One region of the Pseudogulbenkiania sp. MAI-1 genome, then DNA from elsewhere that is predicted to be linked to it. Evidence: riboswitches for the same ligand, from Rfam matches in the RefSeq annotation. Region 1 holds a riboswitch; the other holds the start of a gene.
What was found. Region 1 has a riboswitch for cobalamin ahead of PSEMAI1_RS0100495 (CbtB domain-containing protein). Riboswitches for the same ligand answer to the same signal wherever they lie in the genome.
Positions count from the first base shown of each region.

Region 2: it holds a riboswitch for cobalamin, as region 1 does, so the genes downstream of both, bluB (5,6-dimethylbenzimidazole synthase) here and PSEMAI1_RS0100495 (CbtB domain-containing protein) in region 1, are expected to answer to the same signal.

Region 1 is NZ_AZUR01000001.1:120,627-124,815, forward strand. Features, by position in the region: gene PSEMAI1_RS0100485 (class III extradiol ring-cleavage dioxygenase) at 1-245, shown strand, start outside; gene PSEMAI1_RS20400 (DEAD/DEAH box helicase) at 442-2,127, shown strand; cobalamin riboswitch at 2,412-2,554, shown strand; gene PSEMAI1_RS0100495 (CbtB domain-containing protein) at 2,719-2,916, shown strand; gene PSEMAI1_RS0100500 (CbtA family protein) at 2,933-3,685, shown strand; gene PSEMAI1_RS0100505 (ribonuclease catalytic domain-containing protein) at 3,897-4,189, opposite strand, start outside.
Region 2 is NZ_AZUR01000001.1:2,507,514-2,511,702, reverse strand. Features, by position in the region: gene PSEMAI1_RS0111670 (TauD/TfdA family dioxygenase) at 1-144, shown strand, start outside; gene PSEMAI1_RS0111665 (hydroxyacid dehydrogenase) at 171-1,187, shown strand; gene PSEMAI1_RS0111660 (4'-phosphopantetheinyl transferase superfamily protein) at 1,217-1,957, shown strand; cobalamin riboswitch at 1,983-2,170, shown strand; gene bluB (5,6-dimethylbenzimidazole synthase) at 2,215-3,000, shown strand; gene PSEMAI1_RS0111650 (response regulator transcription factor) at 3,151-3,819, opposite strand.

The DNA of each region.
Region 1 (4,189 bases):
ACGCCGCACCAGAGCCGTGGGCCGAGGCATTCCAGCGCTGGATGCTCGACCGCCTGGCCGAGGGCGACGTCGATGCCGTGCTCGACTGGGAACGCCAGGCGCCGCACGCCAAGCGCAACCATCCTACCGCCGAGCACCTGCTGCCGTTGTTCTTCGCGCTCGGCGCCGGCGGCGCGCCGGTCACCGTGCTGCATAGCGGCATGGAGCATGGCAGCATTGCGATGGATGCGCTGGCATTCGGCTGATTTCTTCTGTCCGCTGCCGGTCAAGCCCCGGTAGCGGGTTCCCCTTCTGCGCCAACCCCTGTACACTGTCGCCTTCCCGCGCCGGGCCAATCGGCGCGCGGTCCCGCTTCCTCATGAAGCCACCCGAATTTCCATCAACGACGTTTGCCTGGATTGGTGTCGCACTCCCTGCGATTGGGCCGTCGCTGGAGTTGTCATGTCTGATATCAAGTTTTCCGACCTCGGCCTGTCCGAGCCCCTGTTGCGTGCCGTCGCCGACACCGGCTACACCACGCCCACGCCGATCCAGGCCCAGGCCATTCCGCAAGTGATCCGTGGCGGCGACCTGCTCGCCGCCGCCCAGACAGGCACCGGCAAGACCGCCGGCTTCACCCTGCCGCTCTTGCACCGCCTCGGCCCGGCGCCGACCCACCTCAAGGGCCGCCCGCGCGCCCTGGTGCTGACCCCGACGCGCGAACTCGCCGCCCAGGTGGAAGAATCGGTGCGCACCTACGGCAAATACCTGCCGCACAAATCGATGGTGATGTTCGGCGGCGTCGGCATCAACCCGCAGATCGCCGCCTTGCGCAAGCCGGTGGACATCCTGGTGGCCACGCCGGGCCGTCTGCTCGACCACGCCGGGCAGAAGACCCTCGACCTTTCCGGCATCGAGATCCTGGTGCTGGACGAAGCCGACCGCATGCTCGACATGGGCTTCATCCACGACATCAAGAAGGTGCTGGCGCTGCTGCCGGCCAAGCGCCAGAACCTGCTGTTCTCGGCCACCTTCTCCGACGAGATCAAGGCGCTGGCCGACCGCCTGCTCGACAACCCGCAGCTGGTCGAGGTGGCGCGCCGCAACACCACCAACGAGCTGGTGGCGCAGAAGGTGCATCTGGTCGACCGCGACAAGAAGACCGAACTGCTGACCCAGCTCATCAAGGACGGCGACTGGCACCAGGTGCTGGTGTTCACCCGCACCAAGCACGGCGCCAACCGCCTGGCCGAAAAGCTGGAAAAGAGTGGCATCACCGCCGCCGCCATCCACGGCAACAAGAGCCAGAACGCCCGCACCAAGGCGCTCGCCGACTTCAAGAGCAACGATCTGCAGGTGCTGGTGGCCACCGACATCGCCGCGCGCGGCCTCGACATCGACCAGCTGCCGCACGTGGTCAACTTCGAGCTGCCCAACGTGCCGGAAGACTACGTGCACCGCATCGGCCGCACCGGCCGCGCCGGCAACGAGGGCGAGGCGGTGTCGCTGGTGTGCGTGGACGAGTTCAAGTTCCTCAAGGACATCGAGAAGCTGATCAAGATGTCGATTCCGCAGTTCACCATCCCCGGCTTCGAGGCCGACCTGACGGTGCCGCCGGAGCCGATCCTGATGGGCGGCCAGCGCCGTGGCCAGGGGCAAGGCCAGCCGCGCCAGGGACAAGGTCAGCGTCAGGGGCAGCGTCAAGCCCAGGCCCAGCCGCGTCAGAGCCAAGCCCAGGCTCAGAACAAGGGCCAAGGTCAAAGCCAGCGCCGCAACGGCGAGGGCCAGAGCCAGAGCGGCAACGCGCGTGGCGGTAACGGCGCCAATGGCGGCCAGAACGGCCGCCGCCACGAGCACGCCGACGGTGCGCGCCAGCCCGGCGCCCGTCCGCCCAAGAGCAACGCCGGCGCCCAGCAGCCCAAGGCGCGCCAGCAGGGCAACGGCCAGCGCCGCGAGGTGAACGGCAACGTCCTGCCGCCGCCGCCGAAGGAGGTGAACGGCAACGTGATGCCGCCGCCGCCGAGGGACATCAACGGCAACCGCGTGGCGCCGGCGCGGCCGGCCGGGGGCCGCCGCGGCAAGCCCGCCCAGCCGCGTCAAACCGCCGCGCTGTTTGCGCCGCGGCGCGACGGTAACGGCAGCCGCTGACGAGCCCGACGCCCGCACTGCCATGCCGCCTTCCCCGACCGGGCGGGCGGCTTTTTTTTCGCCCAGGCTCCGGCCAGACCGAGCAGCCGGGCCGGAGCAGGAGCGCGACAGGTCTTATGCATTTTGACCGCCTTGCCGGCGCGCTTCTGCTATCCTTAAGCAGCTTTCGGTGTGCCCGGGTCCGCATACGCCCCGGGCTTGGAGGCTTGCCCGCCGATTTTCGGCTTCGGTCCGTGCGCGACGGCGCACGGCGCGTGTTGCCGAAAGCAGACCGGGAAGCGTCCAACGGGAAGACGGTGTGCCGATCGGCAAATCCGTCGCTGCCCCCGCAACGGTAATCGAGTGAACGCCGGCATCATGCCACTGGGTTCGACCCGGGAAGGCGCCGGCGTGGGAGACCGCTCCCGGCTCGTGAGCCCGGAGACCGGCCGAAGGCGACGACGCTATGCACCGCGGAGGGCGGTGCGCTTAACGTTTCTTCCAGCTTGCCCCTCCCTTACCCTGCCGCGCCATCGCCGGCCCGCGCCACCGCTGTGGTGTTGCCGGCCGGTGCCGTGAGACAGGGGGGCATGGAAAGACCAGGAGATAGACATGCTGTTGCAAAAATCCGCCGCTGAACCGATCAGCCAGATCGACTCCGCCAGCGCCACGCGCTGGAAAGCCCGTGCCGCCGCCCTGTGCGCCGCGCTGCTGGGTGCGGTGATCCTCTACGCCGTCGGCTTCGCCCCGGGCATCGCCCACGGCGAGAGCCACGATACGCGCCATACCATGGGCTTCGTCTGCCACTGACCGACGAAGGAAAACCATGTTTGCACGTATTGTGGCGTTGTCGCTGCTGGGCGGCCTGCTGGCCGGCGCGGTGACGACGCCGGTCCAGCTCGCCCTGGTCCAGCCGCTGATCGAACAGGCCGAACGCTACGAGCTGCAGCTCGAAGCGGCCCCGGCGCCCGCCGTGGCGCACGTCCACGAGGCCCATGCGCACGAAGCCCACACGCATGAAGCCGTGGCCGAAGGGCATACGCACGAAGCGGCGGCCAGCGACGAACCGTCCGAGGACGCGACGCACCGCGCCGTTGCCACCGCGATCACGACCACGCTGGCGGCGATGGGATACGCCCTGCTGCTGGGCGCCGTGCTGTCCCAGCTCGGCCACATCGACTGGCGGCGCGGCCTGCTGTTCGGTGCGCTCGGCTTCGTGGTGTTCCAGCTGGCGCCATCGCTCGGCCTGCCGCCGGAACCACCGGGTGTGCCGACGGCCGACCTGCAGCAGCGCCAGCTGTGGTGGCTGCTCACCGTGGGTGCCACCGCCGGTGCGCTGTTCGGGCTGTACCGTGCCTGGCAGAAGCGCCACGCGCTGTGGGCCGTCGGCGCGCTGGCCTTGGCGGCGCTGCCGCATCTGGTCGGCGCCCCGGTTTTGGCCGAGGTGCACACGCTGGTGCCAGAACGGCTGATGAGCGACTTCATGCTGGCGGCACTGGCCACCGCCGCGGTGCTGTGGCTGGCGCTGGGTGGCGTGCTGGGCGGGCTGTTCCAGCGTTTCCCGGCGGTATCGCGCTAAGTCGCGCGGTCGTCCCGTAAAAAAGCCCCGGAGAATGAACTCCGGGGCTTTTTTCGTTCTGCTGGGGGCGGACGAAGCTGGCTAGCGTAGGATGGGCGGAGGCGCTGACTGAGCAAGATAGCGCAGCGTGGCGAAGGAATAGGCGCCGCAACCCATCGGCGAGGCAGGTCGGGGCCGGGCATGATGCCCCCGCGCCCAATCCCGCACGGCATCACACCGTGCTGTCTTCCTCGACCAGTACCTCCTCATGGCCCACCTTGCCGGCGTAACGCAGCTCGATCTCCTGCGTCAGCTCGTCGATGCGGATCACCGCCAGCCGCACCTTGTCGCCGCTGGCGAGCTCCGGCAGGCCGGGCACGCGCAGGCGCAGCGGCAGGCCGTCGATGCGCACCAGGTCTTCCTTGATCAGCGTCGCGGTCGGTTCGGTGACGCCTTCCTGGCTGAACCAGCGCAGGCACCAGAAGTGCTCCATGCGGTCCTGGAAGGCGAGGTAGGCGCTGTAGG
Region 2 (4,189 bases), 2.4 Mb from region 1:
GCCGGCGACATGATGCTGGTGGACAACATCCGCACCGCGCACGCCCGTGAGAGCTTCGAGGGGCTGCGCGAGGTATTGGTCGGCATGGCCGACGCGGTGAACGTGGCGGACTGCTCGCCGACGATCGAGGTGATGGGCGGTTGACCGCCCTCAAGGCAAAGGAGCTCGTCATGTCAGAAGGGAAATACGAGACCGTCATGCAGGACGAACAGGCGATATGGGAGCCCGTCGAGGGGCGGGGCGGACGATCGGACACGGGCACCGGGGCGAGGGTGGAGCGGGCCCGCGTCCTGGTCTGTGACGCTATCCCTGCCGTGGCCATCGAGCGGATGCGCGCGGGAGGGCTCCAGGTGGACGAGTGGATTGGCATCTCGTCTGCGGCGCTGGAGGATCAGATCGGCGATTACGATGCCGTCGTCGTCCGATCCGCTACCCGGCTCGGCGCACAGCAGATCGAGGCCGCACGGCGGCTACGGATGATCGTCCGCGCCGGGGTCGGCACCGACAACATCGATCTTGCCGCTGCCGCGTCCCGGAAGATCGCGGTACTCAATACACCCAAGGCCTCGACCGTCTCGGTGGCCGAACTGGCCATGGGCCTGCTTTTCGCCCTCGCGCGGCGCATTCCGCAGGCCGACGCCGCCTTGAAGTCGGGAAAATGGTCGAAGAAGGAGTTCTCCGACGGGATCGAGCTCATGGGCAAGACGCTCGGCATCATCGGGGTGGGCCGGATCGGGGGAACCTTGGGGCGCTGCGCCTCGGCCCTCGGCATGACCGTCGTCGGCGCCGACAAGGCCCCCGAACCGGCGGGCTGCTTCGAGGGACTCGAACTGCTCTCCCTCGAGGCGCTCCTGCCCCGGGCCGACTTCGTTTCGATTCACACCCCGCCAAGTGCGGACGGTCGCGCAGCGATCGGCTGGGAGGAAATCGCGCTGATGAAGGACGGCGTGCTGCTGATCAATTGCGCGCGCGGCGGCGTGGTGGACGAGGAGGCGCTCCTCGACGCCCTCGAATCGGGCAAGGTCCGCGGGGCCGCCCTCGACGTCTTCGCCGAGGAGCCGCCCACCGACATGCGGCTCACCCGTCATCCCCGTGTCGTCTGCACGCCCCACGTGGGGGGCTCGACACAGGAAGCCCAGGCTCGCATCGGCATGGAGATCGCCCAGATCCTGCTGGAGCGGCTGTAGCGGGCGGCGGCCCGACGCCGGAGTCCGGAATGTTTCCCCCACCGCCCCACGAAGTGCATGTCTGGTGCGCCGACCTGGATGTTCCGCCCGGAACGTCGGCGCACCTCTACGCGACGCTCTCTGTCGAGGAGCGCAAGCGAAGCGCACGTTTTCGCTTCCCGCGCGATCAACGGCGTTTTGTTGCCGCGCATGGCGTGCTGCGTGAACTCCTGGGACGCTATCTTCAGGTCCCGCCTGACCGAATCGGCTATGTGTACAACGCCTGCGGCAAGCCCGACCTCGGGCCGGAGTGGGGCGGCCGGCTTACCTTCAATCTCTCCCACTCGGCCGGCCTTGCCCTGATCGCCATCGCCGCCGGCGCCAACATCGGCGTCGATGTCGAATACCTCCGGGCGCAATCCGATTACGCGGACATCGCACAACTCTTCTTCTCGGCGGCTGAAGTCGACCAATTGAGTGGGCTCCCGGATCCGCTTTACGCCGACGCCTTTCTCGCGTGCTGGACAAAGAAGGAGGCTTGCCTGAAAGCCTGCGGCGACGGCCTCACCCAGCCGTTGGATGGTTTTTCCGTGCCGTTGACGACCGATCCGGCGCAGCCTCCTGCCGAGCTTTATATCGCTTCGGACGATAGCGCGCCGGCAAGGCCTTGGTCGCTCTATACGCTATTGCCAGCTCCGGGCTATATCGGGGCGCTGGCCATCGAGGGGAGCGGCTGGCGCTTGAGGCAATGGCGTTGGGAAATGGGTCAAGGCTGCGGTGCGGTAACTTAATTTTGACAATGCCATCAGCTCTCGCTGATCATCGGCGCTTTCAGGTGCCCGGCGCCGCAAGGCGCGGGGAGAATCGGGAAGGCGGTGCAATGCCGCCACGTGCCCAACGCTGTATGGAGGATGCTCCAGCAACAAGCCACTGGTGAACGCCGGGAAGGCGCTGGCAGCAGTTGAATCCGAGTCAGAAGACCGGCCTGAAAAATTCGCGCATTGCAAGGCCAGGCAAGGCGCCATCTTTTCACGCAAGGGGAATTGCTATGAAAATGGAACAAGCCAGTCAGGACATTCACGCCTTCACTGCCGATGATCGTGCAGCCGTCTATCAAACCATCTTTTCGCGCCGCGACGTGCGTGGCCAGTTTCTGCCCAAGGCCGTGCCGGACGAAGTGTTGAGCCGTATCATCACCGCGGCACACTACGCGCCTTCCGTCGGATTCATGCAACCGTGGAATTTTCTGGTGGTGCGGTCGGATGAGGTCAAGCGCAGGGTGCACGCCGCCTTTGCCGAAGCTCACGCCGAAGCGGCGGAGATGTTCGAAGATGACAAGCGAGCCACCTACAAGAAGCTCAAGCTCGAAGGCATCCTGGAGTCGCCCGTCGGCATCTGCATCACCTGCGACCGCAAGCGCACCGGCCCGGTAGTGGTGGGCCGCACACACATGATGACCATGGATCTCTACAGCAGCGTCTGCGCCGTGCAGAACCTCTGGCTGGCGGCGCGCGCCGAGGGATTGGGCGTGGGGTGGGTGAGCATTTTCAACCAGGCTGCATTGCAGGCGGCTCTCGGCATTCCCAAGGGCATCACCCCGATTGCTTATCTTTGCGTCGGCTATGTCAGCCACTTCTACAGCAAGCCGGAACTCGAGGCCGCGGGTTGGCTGCCACGTCTGCCCATTGAAGAGTTGGTGTATTTCGACCAGTGGGGGCACAGCGATAAGCAGCAACCCCTCATCCGGCAGTTGATGCGCGACCAGGCGGCAGCACAGGCAGCGGTAAATGCCACCGAGCGCCAGCCGGTAACCATGCCTGATCCTCTTTATTGAGTTCGAAGAACGAACCGTCCTTAAGTTAAACGAAGACCCGTTTACACAAAAATTCGGACACGCCCCAAAACAGCGCGGGCCTATTCCCGCGCCGTTTTGGACAGAGGCAGGGGCCTTGGCCAGCTCCCGGGGGCGGGATAGAAATACGCTTTATTTCAACAGCTTGTTTAGATGGCTTGCTTTATCAACAAAGTTGTCTGCAGCGATGTCGTTCTGTTCTGCTAAAAGTACCAGTTGGGCGAGAACAGCGCTGGACTTTATCTGTAGTTTGCGAAAAAGATTGGCCCGGTGGACTTCTACTGTTCGTGCGCTGATCCCCAGACAGCTTGCCGTTTCCGCTGCTGAAAGCCCTTCAGCGAGACATTTTGCCACTTGTGTTTCGCGCTCAGTAAGCAAAGCAAGGCTTTCCCGCGCCTTGGCTACCTTGGCTTGGCGTGCACGTTTGAAACGGGAGCTGGTGATAGCTGCACGGGCTTGCTCGATCAGAAGTTCGCTGCTCAACGGCTTCTCTATGAGGGTGAAAGCCCCTTCCTGCATGGCGCGAACAGCCACTTGAACATCTGCGTTGCCAGTATAGACGATGACTGGCAGATCGATTTGCCGCTGCTGCAAGCACTTCAGCAATTCGAGGCCGCCCACCTCAGGCATGCGTAAGTCGAGGATGAGACAGGATTCCTCGCAGGGCTTGTAGCCCTCCAGAAAGAGCTCGGCACTGGCAAAAGTCTCTACCTGGAAGCCGGCCGAGCGGAAGATTCTTTGTAAGGCATTTCTGAAAAAATCATCGTCATCGACGACAAAGACAGTCTGTCCATATTGCATTATTCCTCCTTTTGCTTGCATCCCTGGGTGTCTTAAGTGGAGATGTGCTGTAGAACATCGAATTCTTATTCATCAGTCTACTCAAATGCAACGAAATCAATGAGGTTTCTTGTCGTCGTTATCCTCAGATAAGTAATTTTACTTAGTCATCTATGGGAATTAACGAATTTTCTTTACCGGCATTACAACTTATGCTTTTCCATGGTTTGCCCAAATGGCATGCGATGCCGGGTTCTGAGCATAGATCGCCGCGGAGGACGATGTTGAAGCATCCCCGATGCGGACAACGTTTGGTCGGCCGAATGGTTTGCAAGTCTACTGATCCTGTCACTTGATGTGCATGTGAGGCGACTCAGTGACCGGTAATGAA